2 regions of the Geodermatophilus sp. URMC 64 genome follow, and region 2 is predicted to be linked to the other one. Evidence: riboswitches for the same ligand, from Rfam matches in the RefSeq annotation. Region 2 holds a riboswitch; the other holds the start of a gene.

Region 1 (9,590 bases), 2.7 Mb from region 2:
ATGCCCTGCCCGCCGACGCCACCGTCTACGGGGTGGGCCTGGCCGCCGGCCTCGGGAACGCCTCCGCGGACCTCGCCGTGCCCCGGGTGTCGGGCAACACCGAGGACCCCGCGGGCTCCTCGCGCTGGTGGGTGCTGCTCGCCGTCGTGGTCGGCCTGCTCCTGCTCGGCTGGGGCGCCGCGCTGCTGTGGGGCCGGTACCGGCGGCGCCGGATCTCCCAGGTCGATCCGGACGGCGAGGACGTGCCGCTGCGCTTCGAGGGGGTCACCAAGGCCTACAAGGACAAGTTCGTCGCCGTCCGCGACCTCTCCTTCGAGGTTCGCCGCGGCCAGGTGCTCGGCCTCCTCGGGCCCAACGGCGCCGGCAAGACGACGTCCCTGCGGATGCTGATGGGCCTGATCAGGCCCACCGCCGGCACCATCCGCGTCTTCGGCCACGCCGCCGGCGCCGGTGCCCCCGTGCTGTCCCGGCTCGGCTCCTTCGTGGAGGGGACCGGCCTGCAGCCGCACCTGTCGGGGCGGGACAACCTGCGGCTCTACTGGGCCGCGACCGGCCGCCCGGCCGAGGACGCGCACATGGAGGAGGCGATCGAGGTCGCCGGCCTCGGCAAGGCGATCGACCGCCCGGTGCGCCGCTACAGCCAGGGCATGCGCCAGCGGGTCGCGATCGCCCAGGCGATGCTCGGCCTGCCCGACCTCCTGGTCCTCGACGAGCCGACCAACGGGCTGGACCCGCCGCAGATCCACGCCATGCGCGAGGTGCTGCGCTCCTACGCGCAGACCGGCCGCACGGTGATCGTCTCCAGCCATCTGCTGGCCGAGATCGAGCAGACCTGCACCCACGTCGTGGTCATGGCCAAGGGGCAGAAGATTGCGCAGGGCACGGTGGAGGAGATCGTCGGCACCGGCGGCGCGGTGCTGATCGGGCTGGCGGACGACGCCGACACCGGCCGCGCGCTCGCCGTCCTGTCGGGGCTGCCCGGGGTGAGCGCCGAGCGCACCGACGAGGGGCTGGTCGCCGAGCTGGGCCCGACCAGCCGCGCCGAGGCGCTGCAGGCCCTGGTGGAGGCGGGCATCGCGGTCGAGCAGTTCACGCCCCGACGGCGCCTCGAAGATGCGTTCCTGGCGCTCGTGGGAGAGGGGCCGGTCCAGTGAGCACCGTCGAGCAGCACGTGCAGCCCACGGGCGCGGTGGCCGGGTACCGGCCGGAGCGCACGCTGCGGCTGTGGGTCGAGCTGCGCCGGCAGTTCAAGCGCCGGCGGACCATCGGCGTCCTGATCCTGATGGTGTCCCTGCCGCTCGTGCTCATCGCGGCGCTGCAGCTGGGCGCCAGCGAGGACGCGCAGCAGAACAGCCGGATCAACCTGGTCGACGTCGCCACGTCGAGCGGGCTGAACTTCACGCTGTTCGTGCTGTTCGCGACGACGAGCTTCTTCCTCGTGGTCGTCTACGCGCTGTTCTTCGGCGACACCGTGGCCAGCGAGGCGCAGTGGGGCTCGCTGCGCTACACGCTGGCCACCCCGGTGCCGCGGATGCGGCTGCTCCGGCAGAAGTGGTACGCCGCGCTGGTGCTCTCGGTGGGGGCGCTGGTGGTGCTGGTGCTCACCGCGCTGGTCGCCGGCGGGATCGCCTTCGGCTTCGAGGACATCCAGACGCCGGTCGGGGTCACCCTCGACCAGGGCGACGGGCTGCTGCGGCTGGCCGGGATGGTCGGCTACCTCGCCGTCCACCTGCTCGTCGTCGGCACCCTCGCGTTCTGGTTCTCGACGATCACCGACGCGCCGCTGGCGGCCGTCGGCGGCGCGGTGTTCACGATGTTCGTCTTCGCGATCCTCGACCAGGTCGAGCAGCTGGGCTCGATCCGTGACTACTTCCCGACCGCGGAGGAGTTCGCGTGGACCGACCTGCTGCAGACGCCGGTCGACTCCGGTGACCTGTTCCGCGGCGTCGTCCAGTCGCTGGTCTACGCCGCCGTCTTCACCTGCCTCGGCTTCCGGCACTTCGCCCGCCGCGACGTCACCTCCTGACGGAGGCTGAGCGCGCAGCAATCCTGCGCGCTCAGCCTCCGTTCAGGCTGGCGCGGACGGCCTGGGCCCAGCCCTCGCCCATGGCGGCGTCGGTCACCGTGACGTTGGGGACGGCGGCGAGCCGTTCGGCCATCCCGGGGACGGCGGCGCCGTTGGCGGTGATCCACAGCCGGCCGACCGCGGGGGCCATCTCCAGGTCGCTGGCGCTGTCGCCGATCGCGACGGCGTCGGCCGGATCGATCCCGCGCCGCTGCAGGTCCCAGGCGATCGCGGCGCCCTTGGAGATGCCGCGGGGCATGAGGTGGTAGACCCGCGGCGGCAGCGCCTCGGGCGCCAACGTCATCCGCGACGACACCGGGATCGCGCCGTTGTCCTTGATCGTCAGCCAGCCGGCGCCCTCCTCGGCGAGCCACGCGTCGACGGCCAGCGGGTCGATCCGGCCGCGGAGCATGGCGTCGGCGGCGTGGTCGGCGTGCCACGGCTCGTGCCACTCGAGCAGACCGGGGTGCTCGGCCAGGAGCCGCTCGACGATGCCCAGCTCGGTCATCACCTCGATGGGGGCGCGGCCGGCGTAGCGCTCGGGCAGCTCGCCGGGCAGCAGCTCGACCTCCCGGCCGGTCTGCCAGCTCACCAGGGCGCCGAGCTCGGCGATCAGCCCGTCGGCGGCGAAGAGCCGCGCGGCCTCCAGCAGCTGGTTGTAGGTGCGGCCGCTGACCAGCACCAGCGGCACGCCCTCGCGGTGCAGCTCGAGCAGCGCGGTGGCCGGCTCCGCGGTCAGCTCGCGCGCCGCGTTGTGCCAGAACGAGCCGCGCGGGCCGACCATCGTGCCGTCCATGTCGGTGTAGACGATGCGCGGGGTGGGCGGGCCGGCCATGGGGCCATCCTGACCGTGCGCCGGGGCACTCCGGCGACCTGGGTACAGTCGAGGCGTTCCACTCATCCAGAGGGGCAGAGGGACACGGCCCGGTGAAGCCCCGGCAACCGCCGCCACCAAGGCGGGGAGGTGCCAATTCCGTCCCGCGCGGCTCGACGGCCCGCCGCGGGGAAGATGAGGAGGTAGTCGTCGCATGACCCTGACCGCTCCCACGTCCGCCTACGCCGCCAATCCCGCGCGCGGCCTGGTCTGTCGCAACTGCGGCGCGACGTTCGGCCTGATCGCCGAGCACGCCTGCGCCGAGTGCTTCGGCCCGCTCGAGGTCGACTACGACCCCGACATCATGAAGGCGGTCACGCGGGAGCAGATCGAGGCCGGCCCGCAGAGCATCTGGCGCTACGCCCCGCTGCTGCCGGTGGGGCAGGACCCCGCCGAGCGGGTGACCCTCGAGCCCGGCATGACGCCGCTGATCCGCGCCGACCGGCTGGCCGCCGAGTTCGGCATCACCGGCGGCCTCTGGGTCAAGGACGACTCCGCCAACCCCACCCACTCCTTCAAGGACCGGGTGGTCAGCCTGGCCGCCACCGCCGCGAAGAAGCTCGGCTACCGCAAGATCGCCGCCGCCTCGACCGGCAACCTGGCCAACTCGGTCGCCGCGCACGCCGCCCGCGTCGGCATCCCGTCCTTCGTCTTCATCCCGAGCGACCTCGAGCCGGGCAAGGTCGTGCAGTCCGCCGTGTACGGCCAGACCCTGGTCGCCGTCGACGGCTCCTACGACGACGTGAACCGGCTGACCAGCGAGCTCGCCGAGACCGACGAGTTCGAGGACACCGCCTTCGTCAACCAGAACGTGCGGCCCTACTACGCCGAGGGCTCCAAGACGATGGGCTACGAGATCGCCGAGCAGCTGGGCTGGCGCATCCCGGCCCAGGTGGTCATCCCGATGGCGTCCGGTTCGCTGCTGACCAAGGTGGACAAGGCCTGGCGGGAGCTGACCGCGGCCGGCATCGTCGAGGCGACCGAGTGGACGGTCTTCGGCGCGCAGTCGGCCGGGTGCGACCCGATCGCCACGGCGTTCGAGAACGGCTGGGACGTCGTCAGGCCGGTCAAGCCGTTCGGCATCGCGAAGTCGCTCAACATCGGCAACCCCGCCGACGGCCCGTACGCCCTCGACGCCATCCGGCGCACCGGCGGCTCGGTCGGCCGGGTCGGCGACGAGGAGATCGTCCAAGGCATCCGTGACCTGGCGCGCACCACGGGCGTTTTCGCCGAGACCGCCGGCGGCGTGACGGTCGCCGTCCTCAAGCAGCTGGTGGCCGACGGGCGGCTGGACCCGACCAAGGAGACCGTCGTCCTCAACACGGGGGAGGGGCTGAAGACCCTCGACCCGCTGGAGCCGGTCGTCGGGTTCACCCACCGGGTGGACCCGTCGCTGAAGTCGGTACGGGCCGCGGGGCTCATCGGGTAGGGGCGTAGGCTCCGGGGGACCGGTTCACCCGCGGAGACGACATTCCCGCTGAAACCGGGTGTTCGCCGTGCGTGGAGTTGCGCTCCCGGCGTGTCCTGTGCTGTACCGTCTCGCGCGGTTCGAGTTCCACGCACGTGTTCGAGCGGGCGGAAGAGCGAGTAACCCGGTCCCTCCACTGAGGGGGGATCGTCCGCACGCACGAAACGTGGGAGCACACGTGGCACAGGGCACCGTGAAGTGGTTCAACGCCGAGAAGGGCTTCGGCTTCATCGCCGTCGACGGCGGCCAGGACGTCTTCGTCCACTACTCCGCCATCCAGATGGACGGCTACAAGAGCCTCGACGAGGGCCAGCGGGTCACCTTCGAGGTCGTCCAGGGCGAGAAGGGGCCGCAGGCCGACGCCGTCCGCGTCGCCTGAGACCGTTCCCAGCGAGGCCCGGTTCCCTCAGGGAACCGGGCCTCGTCGCTGTCGTCGGACGGCTCGAGACTGTCGGCGAGCGTCACCGGGGGTGATCTCCGCCGCCGACGTCCTCAGCGGATCGCTGTCACCGCGCTGAGCGCAGCGCCGGCGGGACCGATCCGCTCCGGTGGGTCCGGCCGCAAGCCCGCCTCGCGGAGCTGCCCGAGCAGCCCGTCGACGGCGGGCAGCTCCGTGCGGCCCTCCTGCGCCCGCAGCAGCAGGTCCAGGTGCCGGCTGAACAGCTGCGGCCCCGCCACGGTGGTGACGACCACGAGAGCGCCGCCGGGGGCGAGCAGGCCGGCGACCGCGCGCAGCAGCTCCACCCGCCCGTCGACCGGTACGTAGTAGATGACGTTGGCGAGCAGGGCCAGGTCGATCCGGTCGGTGAGGGCGCCCGGGCGACCGACGGCGAGCGCGTTCCGGATGTCGACCGCCTCGACGGCGGCCCGGTCGGCCAGGCCCCGCTCGCTCAGCGTGCGCCGGGCCAGCGCCGCGGCGTCGGGGTCGGCGTCCAGACCCACGCCGGTGGCGTCCGGAGCGGCCTCGAGCATCGCCGCCAGGTGGAGGCCGGCACCGCACCCGATGTCGAGCACCCGGCGCGGCCGGCGCTCGCGGACCGTCCGGGTGAGCAGGTCGTGGAGCAGCGGCTCCAAGACGGCGGAGAGCCGGGCGATGACCTCGGCCTGCTCCTCGGTGTCGCGGCGTCGCAGGGCGCCGGAGAGCAGCGGTCGCAGCTCCCGGTAGAGCTCGGTGTGGTAGCCGCCGAAGCCCTGGTAGATGGCCCGGACCTGGTCGTCGTCGACGACCGCTCGACCGGCCTTGGTGAGCGCCCATGAGCCCTCGCCCGTGATGAACCCCGCCGCCGCCAGCACGCGGAGGTAGGCCGCCAGGAGGTCGGGATCGGGCGCACCCAGGCGGTCGGCCAGCGCGGCGGTGCCGACCGGCCCCTCGGCGAGCGCGTCGAGCACCCCGAGATCGGCGGCCGCCGCGACCAGCTGCAGGCGAACCGCCGCCTGCCCGTCCCGCGCCGCCCGCAGCCGGGCGCGGAGGTTCCCGCTGCGCAGCACCTCGACCAGCACTCTCGGGTCGGGCATCCTCGCCATCGGGCACCCCCTCGGCCAGAGGGCGCGACGCTAGCGCACCTCGACGGCGCAGCTCCGTGCGAGGAAGCGGCTCGCGCCGCGACCGTGACGCTCGCCGACGAAGATGAGCTTCCAGGCGTCTCCCAGACCCTCTCCTTGCACTCGCCAGGGTCGAGTGCCAAACTCGGTTCTGGCACTCGGGGACTCCGAGTGCCAATCATGGTCGGAACGGTGAGGCACCGGTCCGTGGGCCGACGGAGCGCCCACGCCGGCGGGTGTCGTCCGTCGCGGGCGCCGGCCCGGCCGTGCAGCGATCCATGCATGGAGGACACCACCACATGGCCAAGATGATCGCCTTCGAGGAAGAGGCGCGCCGCGGCCTCGAGCGGGGCATGAACACCCTCGCCGACGCCGTCAAGGTGACCCTCGGTCCGAAGGGCCGCAACGTCGTCCTCGAGAAGAAGTGGGGCGCGCCCACCATCACCAACGATGGTGTGAGCATCGCCAAGGAGATCGAGCTCGAGGACCCCTGGGAGAAGATCGGCGCCGAGCTGGTCAAGGAGGTCGCGAAGAAGACCGACGACGTCGCGGGTGACGGCACCACCACCGCCACCGTGCTGGCCCAGGCGCTCGTCCGCGAGGGTCTGCGCAACGTCGCCGCCGGCGCCAACCCGATGTCGCTGAAGAAGGGCATCGAGAAGGCCGTCGAGTCGGTCACCGAGTACCTCCTCTCGACCGCCAAGGACGTCGAGACCAAGGAGCAGATCGCCGCCACCGCGTCGATCTCCGCCGCCGACACCGCCATCGGCGAGCTCATCGCCGAGGCGATGGACAAGGTCGGCAAGGAAGGTGTCATCACCGTCGAGGAGAGCAACACCTTCGGCCTCGAGCTCGAGCTCACCGAGGGCATGCGCTTCGACAAGGGGCACCTGTCGGCGTACTTCGTCACCGACCCCGAGCGCATGGAGACCGTGCTCGACGACCCGTACATCCTGGTCGTCAACTCCAAGATCAGCTCGGTCAAGGACCTGCTCCCGCTGCTGGAGAAGGTCATGCAGTCGGGCAAGCCGCTGGCCATCATCGCCGAGGACGTCGAGGGCGAGGCCCTGGCGACCCTGGTCGTGAACAAGATCCGCGGCACCTTCAGGTCCGTCGCCGTCAAGGCCCCGGGCTTCGGTGACCGCCGCAAGGCCATGCTGCAGGACATCGCGATCCTGACCGGTGGCCAGGTCATCAGCGAGGAGGTCGGTCTCAAGCTCGAGAACGCCGACCTGTCGCTGCTCGGCCGCGCCCGCAAGTTCGTCACCACCAAGGACGAGACGACGATCATCGAGGGTGCGGGGGACGCCGACCAGATCCAGGGTCGCGTGAACCAGATCCGCTCCGAGATCGAGAAGTCGGACTCCGACTACGACCGCGAGAAGCTGCAGGAGCGCCTCGCCAAGCTGGCCGGCGGCGTCGCCGTCATCAAGGCCGGCGCGGCCACCGAGGTCGAGCTCAAGGAGCGCAAGCACCGCATCGAGGACGCGGTGCGCAACGCCAAGGCCGCCGTCGAGGAGGGCATCGTCGCCGGTGGTGGCGTCGCCCTGGCGCAGGCCACCGGTGTCGCGTTCGAGAAGCTCGAGCTCGAGGGTGACGAGGCCACCGGTGCCAACATCGTGCGCGTCGCGCTCGAGGCGCCGCTGAAGCAGATCGCCGTCAACGCCGGCCTCGAGGGCGGCGTCGTGGTGGAGAAGGTCCGCAACTCCGACACCGGCCACGGCCTCAACGCCGCCACCGGCGAGTACGTGGACATGGTCTCCGCCGGGATCATCGACCCGGCCAAGGTGACCCGCTCGGCGCTGCAGAACGCCGCGTCGATCGCCGGCCTCTTCCTCACCACCGAGGCCGTCGTCGCCGACAAGCCGGAGAAGGCCGCCGCGGCCGCTCCGGGTGGCGACGGTGGCATGGGCGGCATGGACTTCTGAGTCCGGCCTCCCGGTAACACCAGCACTGCCCGGCAGGGGCGGTCCGCTTCCGAGCGGGCCGCCCCTGTCGGCGTCTGCGGGTCGGCCTCGAAGATCACCTCGAGTCCACCGCTGCCTCGCTCGCGCCGAGGCACCGCTGGACCCGAGATGATCACGCCGCATACCGGGGTCGCCGGTCTCTCGCGTCATGCGTCGGGGGCGAAGCAGCAGAACTCGTTGCCCTCGGGGTCGGCCAGCACGTCCCAGCGGATCTCGTCGTCCCGCGCGCGCACCAGCGTGGCGCCCGCCGCCAGCAGCGCGTCCCGGTCGCCGTCGACATCGAAGTGCACCCGGTTCTTGACCGTCTTCGACTCCGGCACCGGGTTCAGCCAGATGAGCGGTCCGCGTCCGGTCGGGTCCTCGATCGCCACCGGGTCGGACGCCGGCCGGTCGGCGTCGCGGCGGACGTAGCCGAGGGCGGCGCACCACCAGTCGGCCAGCGCCTGGTGGTCGCGGGCGTCGAGGCAGAGGTCCTTGAACCGGGCGGGCGCGGCCATGGCCCACCTCAACACCCAACACCGAGGGCCCGCCACCGGCTGGTGACGGGCCCTCGGTGCTGTTCAGTTGTGGTGCTTCCCGGCCGGGTTCAGCCCTGGGGTGGGCGTCGGACCGGCCGGGAGGCGGTCACGGGACGACGGTGACGTCGAAGGGACCGGCCACGCCGCCCTGGCTCGACCTGATGAAGATCTTGCCCGGGTTGGCGGGCGGGGGCGCCAGGCGGAGCACCCACTCGCCACCGACCTCCGGCGGGGCGACGGCCGTGACCGGTGCGGTCCCGATGACCGTCGTCGTCGGAGCGGTCCCCGCGGCGTTGGAGCGGAGGATCGTGATCGTGGCGCCCACGATGCTCGCGCTGCCGCCGAGCCGGAACTCGTTGCCGGTCCGGTAGTCGGCCAGCTCGATCGAGACCTCGTCGCCGGGGACCGTCGCGTCGACGTTCGCGGAGTTGGCCGAGAACGTGGTGGCCGCCGGCGTGCGGGACGCGACCCGGAATCGGTACCGCTGCCCGTCTGCGTTCTTGGGCAGGTTGGTGATGTCCGCGGTGGGCGTGGTCACGATCTTGTCGAACTGGGCCGCCCGCGTGACTGTCGCAGTCGTGCCCGTCCCGGTCACGGTCCAGACCTGGACGCGGTAGTCCGTGGCGTCCTGGACGGCGTTCCAGGACAGACTCACGCGTCCCTGCGGGTTGGCGGCGTCGGCGCCGGCGGCACCGACGCTCTCGACCGCCAGGTTCGTCGGGACCGCCGCCGGAGCAGCGGGCGCCGGCGAGACCAGGCCGGTGAGGGTGGTGAAGTCCCCAGCGGCGTCGAATCCGACGACGTTGACCCGGGTGTTGGCGGCGGTGATCGGGATCGGGCCCGTGTACACCTTGGCGGTGGCGGACGGCACGTCCCCGGTCAGGACGGCGCTACCGTCCGTCGTGTAGTAGACGTCCGTCGAGCCGGACACGGTCACGGTGGCCCCGGTGACGACCGTGTCGCCGTTGAGGGCGGGGGTCGTGGTCAACTGCGGGCCGACGCCGTCCTGACCGTCCGTCGTGCCGCCGGCGGTCGGACCGCCTGTGAAGGCCTCGCTCATCCGCGGGCCGGCGATCGAGCGGACCTCGATGTCGTACTGCTTCGCCGGGTCGAGGGTGAGCGTGGTGTTCGTGGCCGCCGCGCCGAGGCGCACACC
Region 2 (9,590 bases):
GCCGGCGCGCGCGGCCGGCACTACGACGAGTTCGCGCTCAACAACGAGTACCTCTTCGAGCAGGACATGGCCGCGCTGCGGGTGCACCGGCCGACGGTCGCCCCGCGGGCCCGGCACCACGTGGGGCACGTGCAGCAGCTGGCCGCGGCCCTGCTGGCCGGCGGCGCGGCCTACGAGCGGGACGGCGCGGTGTGGTTCCGCGGCGCCGGGGTCGCCGAGCGCGCCGGCCTGGACCGCGACCGGGCGCTGGAGCTGGCCGCGGCGTTCGGCGAGGACCCGGCCGACCCGCGCAAGGAGGACCCGCTCGACGTGCCGGTGTGGCGCCCGTCCGGCGAGACCGACCCGGCCTGGCCGAGCCCCTGGGGGTGGGGGCGCCCGGGCTGGCACGCCGAGTGCGCGGCGATGGCGGCCGCCACCCTGGGCCTGTCCGTCGACGTCCTCGTCGGCGGTGCCGACCTCGCCTTCCCGCACCACGCCTACCAGGCCGCGATGGTGGAGGCCGCGGTCGCGGTGGACCCGTTCGCGCGCCGCACCCTGCACGTCGGCACGGTGCGCAAGGACGGCGCCCCGATGGCCAAGTCGACCGGGAACCTCACCCTGGTCGCGGACCTGCTGCGCGAGCACGCGCCGGCCGCCGTCCGGCTGCTGCTGCTCGACCGGCGCTGGGACGCCGGGTGGGACTTCGAGCCGCGGCTGCTCACCGAGGCGGCCGGCCGGCTGGAGCGGCTCTACGGCGCCGCGGCGCGCAGCGGCGGCGAGGCCGCGGGCCAGGAGGCCGTCCTCGGCGCGCTGCTCGACGACCTCGACGTCCCCCGGGCCCTGGACCTCGCCGAGGAGGAGGGCGGCGCGGCCGCCCGGTGGCTGATCCGGGTCCTCGCGCTCGGCTGAGCGAGTTCATCCGTCCGGGCGACGCGCTCACGCACGGTGAGCACGGACGATGAGCGGACGCACTGCCGACGGGGATGGACGGTGATCGTGGACGCGCAGCGCCCAGCCGCGACTCGCAGCGCCGCGCTGCTCGTGCGCGTGTGGCTCGAGGACGGGCCCGACGCGTTCCGGGCCCGCCTGACCACCAGCGACACCTCGGACGGCGCAGCGGCCGAGGTGACCGTGGCCGTCGCCTCGGCGCCCGACGCCGTGGTGGACGCCGTCCGGGCCTGGCTCGACGACTTCCTGGCGGCCGGCACCTCCTGACCGCGACGTGGGGTGAGCGTCCCTGCGCCATCGGTGCTGGTCTGCCCGTGTCGGTGGCGGGCCGTGCGCGATTTGATTGACAGTGCGTTACGGCACTACCCAGGATCGCGCCGGCGACAGCCCGTGGGCGCGTCCGCATCACGAAGGGGGCGCTGCCGGAAGGGGGTGCCGGATGGACGCTCGCCAGAACATCCGCGTCTCGTTGCTGGATGGATTCACCATCCGGCTCGGCTGTCCCGGCCCGGCCGCCGACGTGGGCGAGCTGCCGCGCGGCGTGCAGCGGCTGGTCGCGTCGCTGTGCCTGGCGGGCCGGCCCGCGCGCACCGCGATCGCCGGCCAGCTGTGGCCGGACCTGTCCGAGCCGCACGCGCAGGGCAGCCTGCGCTCGGCGCTGTGGCGGCTGCACAAGACCGCGCCGGGACTGGTCGAGGCCTCCGGGGGCGCGCTGTGCCTCGCCCGGGGGGTGCGCGTCGACGTCCGCGAGTTCCGCGAGTGGGCCCGGCAGGTGCTCGACCCCCGCACCGACGTCACCGCCCTGCCCACCCCGCTGGACTGGGCGACCGGGGACCTGCTGCCGGGCTGGTACGACGACTGGGTCCTCTTCGAGCGCGAGCAGCTGCGCCAGCTGCGGATGCACGCCCTCGAGGTGCTCGCGCACAAGTTCGCCGCGGCGGGCCGGCACGCCGACGCGGTGCAGGCGGCCTACGCGGCGGTGCGGGTGGAGCCGCTGCGGGAGAGCGCCCACCGGGTCGTCATCCGCGTGCACATGGCGGAGGGCAACGTCACCGAGGCGGCCCGCGCCTACGAGAACTTCCGCAGCCTGCTCGCCGACGAGCTCGGCGTGCGCCCCACCGCGCAGATGGAGGACCTGGTCCGGCGCATCCCGCGGCGCGCCCGGGTCATGGGCCCGTCGGTCGCGGCGGGGGCGCGGTCCCGCTGACGACGGCGGCCGCGGCGGCGTCCAGGGCCGCGGCCGCGGCCCGCCACGACGTGCCGGCGGGGAAGTCGCCCAGGAGGACGACGACGCGGCCGTCGGCGAGCACGCCGGCGGAGTGCAGCTGACGCCGGCCGCCGACACAGCACATCCAGCCCTGCTTCGCGGCAACCGGACCGGCCGCCCCGGCGGCGGGGGAGAGCAGGCCGAAGAGCTGGTCGAAGCCGTCCGCGGCGCGCGGCGTGGTGCCCTGCAGCCAGCCGATCAGGGTGGCCGCCACCTCCTCGCCGTACACGTCGTCGAGCCGGCTGAGGAAGGTGGCGAGGTCGGCGGCGGTGGCGGTCGCCTCGCCCCACTGACCCACCCGCGCCGGCGGCGCGGTGCCGGTCAGGCCCAGCCGGGTCGCGGCCGCGGTGACCAGGGCCGCGCCGTCGTGGCGCACCCACAGCGTGCTCATCGCGCCGTCGTCCGAGGCGGTCGACGCCCGCGCCATCAGGTCCAGGTCGCCGGGGGCGAGGGCGAGCGCGCCGGTCTGCTGGCGCTCGAGCAGCTCGGCGACGACGAGGGGCTTGATCAGGGAGGCGGTGAGCAGCGGGCGGCCCGCGTCGGGACCGGCGAGCAGCTCGCGCTCGTAGGCGTCCTCCACCACGACCGCGATGGACCCGCCGGCCGCGGTGGCCGCCTCCTGCACCCGGGCCAGGACCGCGGCGTCGTCGACCGGGGCGGGCGGCGGCGGCAGCGGCCGGCGGTCCAGCCGGTCCGGGACGGCGGGCTCGATGTCGCCGGCCGGCGCCACCGCGCTCACCGCGGACATCGGGGAGGAGCTGTCCACGCACCCGAGCAGCACGATGCCGGCCAGCGAGCCGGCGAGCAGCGCGCAGACGCCTCGCCGAACCCGCCGGCCGGCGAGCCGGGGGCCGGGGGCCATGCCCTCAGGGTGCGCCCCCTGCTGGATGAGCCGTCAAGTAATTTCGCCTGTTCAGGCAGGCAATGGCGTCGGGGCGTACGCGAGGAGCCGCCATCCGGTCACCGTGCGTGTCCAGACGGCCAGCGCCAGGTTGTCGATCGTCTTCGCGGTGCCGCCGGCGTGGATGTCGGCGGTCATCCGGCCCACCACGATCGCGGTGTCGCCCACGACCTCCACGCGCTCCACCGGGTGGTCGACCCGGTGGTAGACGTAGTAGCCGCTGCGGATCTTCTCGAAGTACTCCGCCTTGGTGTCGCGGACGCCGCTGGAGTGCGCGTAGCTCACCTCGTCCGCGCACAGCTCGTCGAGCGTGGCGAGATCGGCGTCGAGCATCGCCTGGTAGCGGCGGTCCTCGGCGGCCAGCACGTCCTTGACGTCGATGTCGTCGGTCACGCCGGGGATCATGCCCCCACCGGGCGCAGCCAGGAGAAGTCCGCGGCGTCAGCCCCGGCGGATCGCGCGGGCGGCGGCGACCTGGCGCTTTGCGGTGACCAGCCAGGGGTCCAGCTGCGCGGGATCGTCCCACGCCCGGTCGATCAGGTAGAGGCCCTTGGTGGGCGCGGTCGCGCCGAGCTCGACCAGCACCGGCTTGAGCAGCAGCTCGGGGGCGAGCGCGTGCGTCGGGCCGCCGCCGAGCATCAGGGGGACGGCGACCACGCCGGCGAGGTCGCCCGTGCCGATCTGGTCGAGGAAGAGCTTGAGCAGGCCGGTGTAGGTGGCCTTGTAGGTGGGGCTGGCGACGACGGCGACCTCGGCCGCCCGGAGCGCGGCGACGGCGTCCTCGACCGCGTGGTCGCCCCAGCCGAGCAGGCCGGCGCCGAGCTCGACGACGTCGACGACGCGGTCCGGCGGCGCGCCGGTCAGCCGCTCGACGACCAGCTCGGCGGCCGCGCGGGTGCGGGAGTGCGGCTTGGGGTTGCCGACGACGGCGATCGTGCTCATGCCGACACCTTGGCAGCCTCGATGGGCACGGTGAGACCTCCGGGGGCGAGGGAACGCGACCAGTAAACGTCACCAAGCCGATGGAATTTGACGGGATGCCTGCCGGATGGCACCCTCGGCCTCGGTCACGAGTGCCAGCGCGAAGCCCCGGCTCGCTGGCCGGCAACCCTCCTCCGCGACGGGGTGCCCCGGGTGACGACCAGGCGGCCGCCGACCGGTGGTCGCAAGCGCGGACCCGCTCCCCGGGTCCCCGGCCCGTCTGGAGCGCCTGCATGTCCACCGCCGTCCTGTCCTGCCGCCCCGCCGTCGCCTCGGCGCCGCTGCTGCCGCTCGTCGGGTCGGAGACCCGCGTGCCACTGGCCCCCTCGGGCAGAGCGCGGTACGTCGACCTGGACGCCGCGGCCAGCTCGCGCGCGCTGGCCGTCGTCGCCGAGCGGGTGGCCGAGGCGCTGCCGCTCTACGCCAGCGTCCACCGCGGCGCCGGCTACCTGTCCCAGGTGTCGACGGCGCTGTACGAGTCCGCCCGGGAGACCATCGGCCGGTTCGTGGGCGCGCGCCCGGACGACGTCTGCGTCTTCACCCGGCACACCACCGACGCGGTCAACCTGCTGGCCGGCTGCGTGCCCGCCGACGGCGCCGTCCTGGTGCTGGACTGCGAGCACCACGCCGACCTGCTGCCGTGGCAGCGGCGCGGACCGGTCACCGTGCTGCCGACCGGGCCGACCGTGGTCGCGACGCTCCGGTCGATCGGCGACGAGCTGGCCCGCCGCCCGTACGCGCTGGTGGCGGTGACCGGTGCGTCCAACGTGACCGGTGAGTCCCTGCCGCTGGCCGAGGTGGTCGCGCTGGCCCACGCCGCCGGCGCGCGGGTGTTCGTGGACGGCGCGCAGCTGGTGCCGCACCGCCTCTTCTCGCTGGCCGCCTCGGGCGCCGACTACGTGGCCTTCTCCGGGCACAAGGCGTACGCGCCGTTCGGGACCGGCGCGCTGGTCGGCCGGCGGGACTGGCTGGACGACGGCCCGGCGTACCTCGCCGGCGGGGGAGCGGTGGCGTCGGTGACCGTCTCGTCGACGGAGTGGGCCGCGGCGCCGCACCGGCACGAGGGCGGCTCCCCCAACGTGCTGGGTGCCGTCGCGCTGGCGGCGGCGTGCGACGCGCTCGCCGCCCTGCCGGCCGGGGCCCTCGAGCGGCACGAGCGGGAGCTGCGCGGTCGGCTCGTGGAGGGGCTGTCCGCGCTGCCCGGCGTCCGCGTGCTGCGGATCTGGCCGGACTCGGCCGAGCCGACCGGGATCGTGTCGTTCACCGTCGAGGGCGCCGACCCCGGGCTGGTGGCCGCCGTCCTCTCCGCCGAGCACGGCATCGGGCTGCGCGACGGGCGGTTCTGCGCGCACCCGCTGCTCGCCCGGCTCGGCGTCCCGGACGGCGCGCTGCGGGCCAGCGTCGGCGTGGGCAGCACGGCTACCGACGTCGACCGGCTGCTGACCGCGCTGGCCGCGTTCCTGACCGACGGCCCGCGGGCGGCGTACGAGCAGGCGGGCGGGCGCTGGCGGCCGGTGGACGACCCGCGCCCGGCGTCCGGGGGGGCCCCGGCCGCGCTGCTGCGCGCCGCGGGCTGCCGTCCCGTCGGCTGAGGCCGGGCTCAGCCGCGGCCGATGTAGGGCATCGCCGTCGCGTGGACGGTCAGCTGCGCGACGTTGGCGTCGAGCGGCAGGCTGGCCATGTAGACGACGGCGCGGGCGACGTCCTCGACGGCCATCCGCGGCTCGGGGCGCACGCTGCCGTCGGCCTGCAGCACGCCGCCGGCCATCCGGTCCGTCATCGCGGTCGCCGCGTTGCCGACGTCGATCTGGCCGCAGGCGATGGAGTACGGCCGGCCGTCGAGCGCGGTCGACTTGGTGAGCCCGGTGACCGCGTGCTTCGTCGCCGTGTACGCCGCCGACATCGGGCGCGGGACCTGAGCGGAGATGGACCCGTTGTTGATGATCCGGCCGCCATGCGGCTGCTGTGCCCGCATGACGCGGAACGCCTCGCGCGTGCAGAGGAAGACGCCGGTGAGGTTGACGGCCACGACGTCCTGCCAGTCGGCGAGGGAGACGCCGTCGACGGGGACGGCGGGGCCGAACCGGCCGGCGTTGTTGACCAGCAGGTCGACCCGGCCGTGCGCGTCGACGGTGCCGTCGAACAGTGCCCGTACGGCGGCCTCGTCGGTCACGTCCGTGGGCACCGGGTGCAGGCGTCCGGCGGGGCCCCGGGCGGCCACGGCTTCCAGCGCCTCGAGGCGCCGGCCGGCTAGCACGACCCGCCACCCGTCGGCGGCGAGGGCCAGGGCGGTGGCCGCGCCGATGCCGCTGCCCGCGCCCGTCACGACCGCGACCGTGTCCCGCACGCCACCCTCCTCGCCGCCGGCGCCCATCGTGGCAGCGGCGCGGCCGTGGGGCAGGCTGGAGCCGTGATGGGTGCGGACGCGGCGAGCGCCTTCCTGATCGGCCGCCTGGCGCAGGAGGGCCGGCAGCCGCTCGCCGTCCTCCGGGCGTCGTCCGGGCCGCTGCCCGGCGTCACCGGCGTGCACGTCTTCGCCGTGGAGGGCGATCGGCTCTGGCTGGTGCAGCCCCGCCTGCTGGGCGAGCCGGCGATCGCGTCGGTGCCGCTGCGCGACGTCGGCGAGGTCACCCTGCGGACCGGTTCCGGGCGCAACGGCCGAGAGGTCGTCTCGCTGCGGCTCCGGCTGCCCGCCGGCTCCCTGACGTTCCGGGCCCTGGACGACGCGGCGACGTGCGCCCGGTTCGTCGACGCGCTGCGCGACGGAGGCGTCGCGGTGTGACATGGCTCACGCTCGCGCGTGTCGCCACGGGGTATGGACGGACGTGCCACATGGTGGTCGGGGTCACACCCGACCCCGACTCCCTCTGAACGACCGGAGAGACCACCGATGCTCGATCCGACCCTCACCACGACGCCCTGCGACGTCGGCTGCCACGTCCTGTGCTGCGAGGCCTGCCACTGCGGCTGCCACGACGGCGAGGACTGAACCGCGAACGGTGCGGTCGCGGCGCGCTCCCGGTTGGGGGGCGCGCCGCGACTTTCGCTCAGGGCCGGAAGGCGGCGGCGGTCATTCCGACGCGGGCAGGCCCGGCGGGTTGGTCTCGGCGGCGTCGATCGACTCGCTGGTCAGCCCCCAGCGCTCGAGCACCTTCTCGTAGCTGCCGTCGGCGATCACGCCGTTGAGCGCCTCGGTGATGGCGGGGGCGAGTCCGTTGCCCTTGGCCGTGGCGACGGCGATCTCCGCGGTGTCCGGCCAGCCGCCGTTGAACTGCCCGACCACCGTGAACTCATCGGGCGTGGTCGCGGCCTTGTAGGCGGCGGTGGCGTTCGGCCCGAAGGTCAGGTCGATCCGGCCGGACTGCAGGGCGAGGGTGGTGTCGGAGTCGTTCTGGTAGTACTGCACGTCCACCGGCTCGAGGCCCTTGGCCTGGTTCGCCTCGTCCCACTCGAGCAGGATCTTCTCCTGGTTGGTGCCCGAGCCGACCGCGATGCGCAGGCCGGCGACGTCCTCGGGCTTCTCGATCCTGATCTCGGAGCCGGCGGTGGCGAGGAAGCCGAGGGTGTCGACCCGGTAGGAGGAGAAGTCGAACAGCTGCTTGCGCTCCTCGGTCACGGTGACGTTGGAGATGGTCACGTCGACGTCGCCGGACCGGGTGGCCAGCGGCCAGTTCTCCCACGCCGTGGGCACGATCTCGAGTTCCAGGCCGAGCGCGTCGGCGATCAGCTGGGCGGTGTCGGGGTCGCTGCCGATGGCGGTGGCGTTGTCGTCGGCGTAGAAGGCGAGCGGCGCGCTGAAGGGCGTGGTCGCCACCTTCAGGACGCCGTCGTCGACGATGCCCTCCGGGAGCAGGTCGATGGCCTCCTGGTTCGGCTCGGTGTGGACGCGGTCCTGGTCCGGGCTGGTGTCGACGACGAGCGCGGAGGGGCCGGCTGCCTCCTCGGCGGCGGCGCTCTCGATGTCGCTCGAGCTGGTGCACGCCGTCAGCGCCAGCGCGGCGGCAGCGGCCAGGACGGCGACGAGAGGCCCTCGTCGGGTACGCGTGATCACGGTCGTTCTCTCCTCGGCTGGGGCGCGCGGGCGCGCGCCACTGACGGGCGGCGCGGGCTGCGCCGTCCGGGGATCGGGGGGCCTTCAGAGGACGCGGGCCAGGAAGGCCTTCGTCCGTTCGTGCTGCGGGTCGTCGAGCACCTGCTCGGGAGGGCCGGACTCGACGATCCGGCCGTCGTCCATGAACACGACCCGGTCGGCCGCCCGGCGGGCGAAGCCGATCTCGTGCGTGACCACGATCATCGTGGTGCCGCTGCGGGCCAGGTCCTCGATGACGCCGAGCACCTCGCCGACCAGCTCCGGGTCCAGCGCCGAGGTCGGCTCGTCGAACAGCAGGACCGACGGCTTCATCGCCAGCGCCCGCGCGATGGCGACCCGCTGCTGTTGGCCGCCGGAGAGCTGCCGGGGATAGGCCTTCTCGCGGCCGGCCAGCCCCACGCGGGCCAGGAGCTCGCGGGCCTCGGCCGCCACCTCGGCGCGGGCCCGGCCCTGCGCGGAGACCGGCGCCTCGACGACGTTGTCCAGCGCGCTGAGGTGCGGGAAGAGGTTGAAGGACTGGAAGACGAACCCGAAGCGGGTCCGCTGCCGCAGCACGTCCTTCTCCTGCAGCTCGTGCAACCGGTCGCCGTCCCGGTGCGCCTTGCGGCGGTAGCCGACCAGCTCGCCGTCCAGGGCGACGAAGCCGCGGTCGACCTTCTCCAGGTGGTTGATGCTGCGCAGCAGCGTCGACTTGCCCGAGCCGGACGGACCGAGGATCACCGTGACGGTGCCCGGCTCGACGACCAGGTCGACGCCGTGCAGCACCTCCACGCCGGCGTAGGACTTGTGCACCCCGTGCACCTCGACCCGCCCGGGCCGGGTCTGGACGGCGGTCATCGGGTGCCGCCCAGCGCCCGCACCCGGGTGAGGCCGGCGCCGAGGTTGCCCCGCAGCCGCTGCAGCGGCGTCGGGGGCAGCGTGCGGACCGCGCCGCGGGCGTAGTAGCGCTCCACGTAGTACTGGATCACCGTCACGACCGTGGTCAGGACGACGTACCAGACGGCGGCGACGACCAGCATCGGCAGCACCCGCTGGGTGCGGCCGTAGATGACGCTCACCGTGTAGAACAGCTCGCCGAGGGCCAGCACGTAGACGATCGAGGTGCCCTTGAACAGGCCGATCACCTCGTTGACCGCCGTCGGCACGATCGAGCGCATCGCCTGCGGCAGCACGATCCGGGTGGTCTGCCGGCGCCGCGGGATGCCCAGCGCCGCGGCCGCCTCCAGCTGCCCCTGGTCGACGGAGAGGATGCCGGCCCGCACGATCTCCGCCGAGTACGCCGCCTGGTGCAGGCCCAGGCCCAGGATCGCCGCGCCGAACTTGTCGATCAGCGAGAGCGTGTCGAAGGAGAAGAAGCTCGGCCCGAACGGGATGCCGACGTCGAGGCTCTGGTACAGGTAGGCGAGGTTGTACCAGAGCAGCAG

Evidence for each region. Region 2 has a riboswitch for S-adenosylmethionine ahead of ACWIYF_RS12155 (aminotransferase class V-fold PLP-dependent enzyme). Riboswitches for the same ligand answer to the same signal wherever they lie in the genome.
Region 1: another riboswitch for S-adenosylmethionine. It lies ahead of thrC (threonine synthase); the one in region 2 lies ahead of ACWIYF_RS12155 (aminotransferase class V-fold PLP-dependent enzyme).

What each region holds. Positions count from the first base shown of each region.
Region 1 covers NZ_CP199955.1:5,166,193-5,175,782, reverse strand. The annotation lists gene ACWIYF_RS25330 (alpha/beta fold hydrolase) at 1-1,154, shown strand, start outside; gene ACWIYF_RS25325 (ABC transporter permease) at 1,151-2,026, shown strand; gene ACWIYF_RS25320 (HAD family hydrolase) at 2,058-2,900, opposite strand; SAM riboswitch class I at 2,960-3,081, shown strand; gene thrC (threonine synthase) at 3,094-4,368, shown strand; gene ACWIYF_RS25310 (cold-shock protein) at 4,586-4,786, shown strand; gene ACWIYF_RS25305 (methyltransferase) at 4,900-5,922, opposite strand; gene groL (chaperonin GroEL) at 6,249-7,877, shown strand; gene ACWIYF_RS25295 (VOC family protein) at 8,063-8,413, opposite strand; gene ACWIYF_RS25290 (chitobiase/beta-hexosaminidase C-terminal domain-containing protein) at 8,541-9,590, opposite strand, start outside.
Region 2 covers NZ_CP199955.1:2,469,744-2,479,333, forward strand. The annotation lists gene ACWIYF_RS12125 (cysteine--tRNA ligase) at 1-888, shown strand, start outside; gene ACWIYF_RS12130 (hypothetical protein) at 970-1,194, shown strand; gene ACWIYF_RS12135 (AfsR/SARP family transcriptional regulator) at 1,367-2,134, shown strand; gene ACWIYF_RS12140 (LppW family protein) at 2,094-3,056, opposite strand; gene ACWIYF_RS12145 (nuclear transport factor 2 family protein) at 3,108-3,488, opposite strand; gene ACWIYF_RS12150 (NADPH-dependent FMN reductase) at 3,537-4,037, opposite strand; SAM riboswitch class IV at 4,161-4,273, shown strand; gene ACWIYF_RS12155 (aminotransferase class V-fold PLP-dependent enzyme) at 4,310-5,668, shown strand; gene ACWIYF_RS12160 (SDR family oxidoreductase) at 5,677-6,423, opposite strand; gene ACWIYF_RS12165 (hypothetical protein) at 6,490-6,858, shown strand; gene ACWIYF_RS12170 (ABC transporter substrate-binding protein) at 7,147-8,127, opposite strand; gene ACWIYF_RS12175 (amino acid ABC transporter ATP-binding protein) at 8,212-9,003, opposite strand; gene ACWIYF_RS12180 (amino acid ABC transporter permease) at 9,000-9,590, opposite strand, start outside.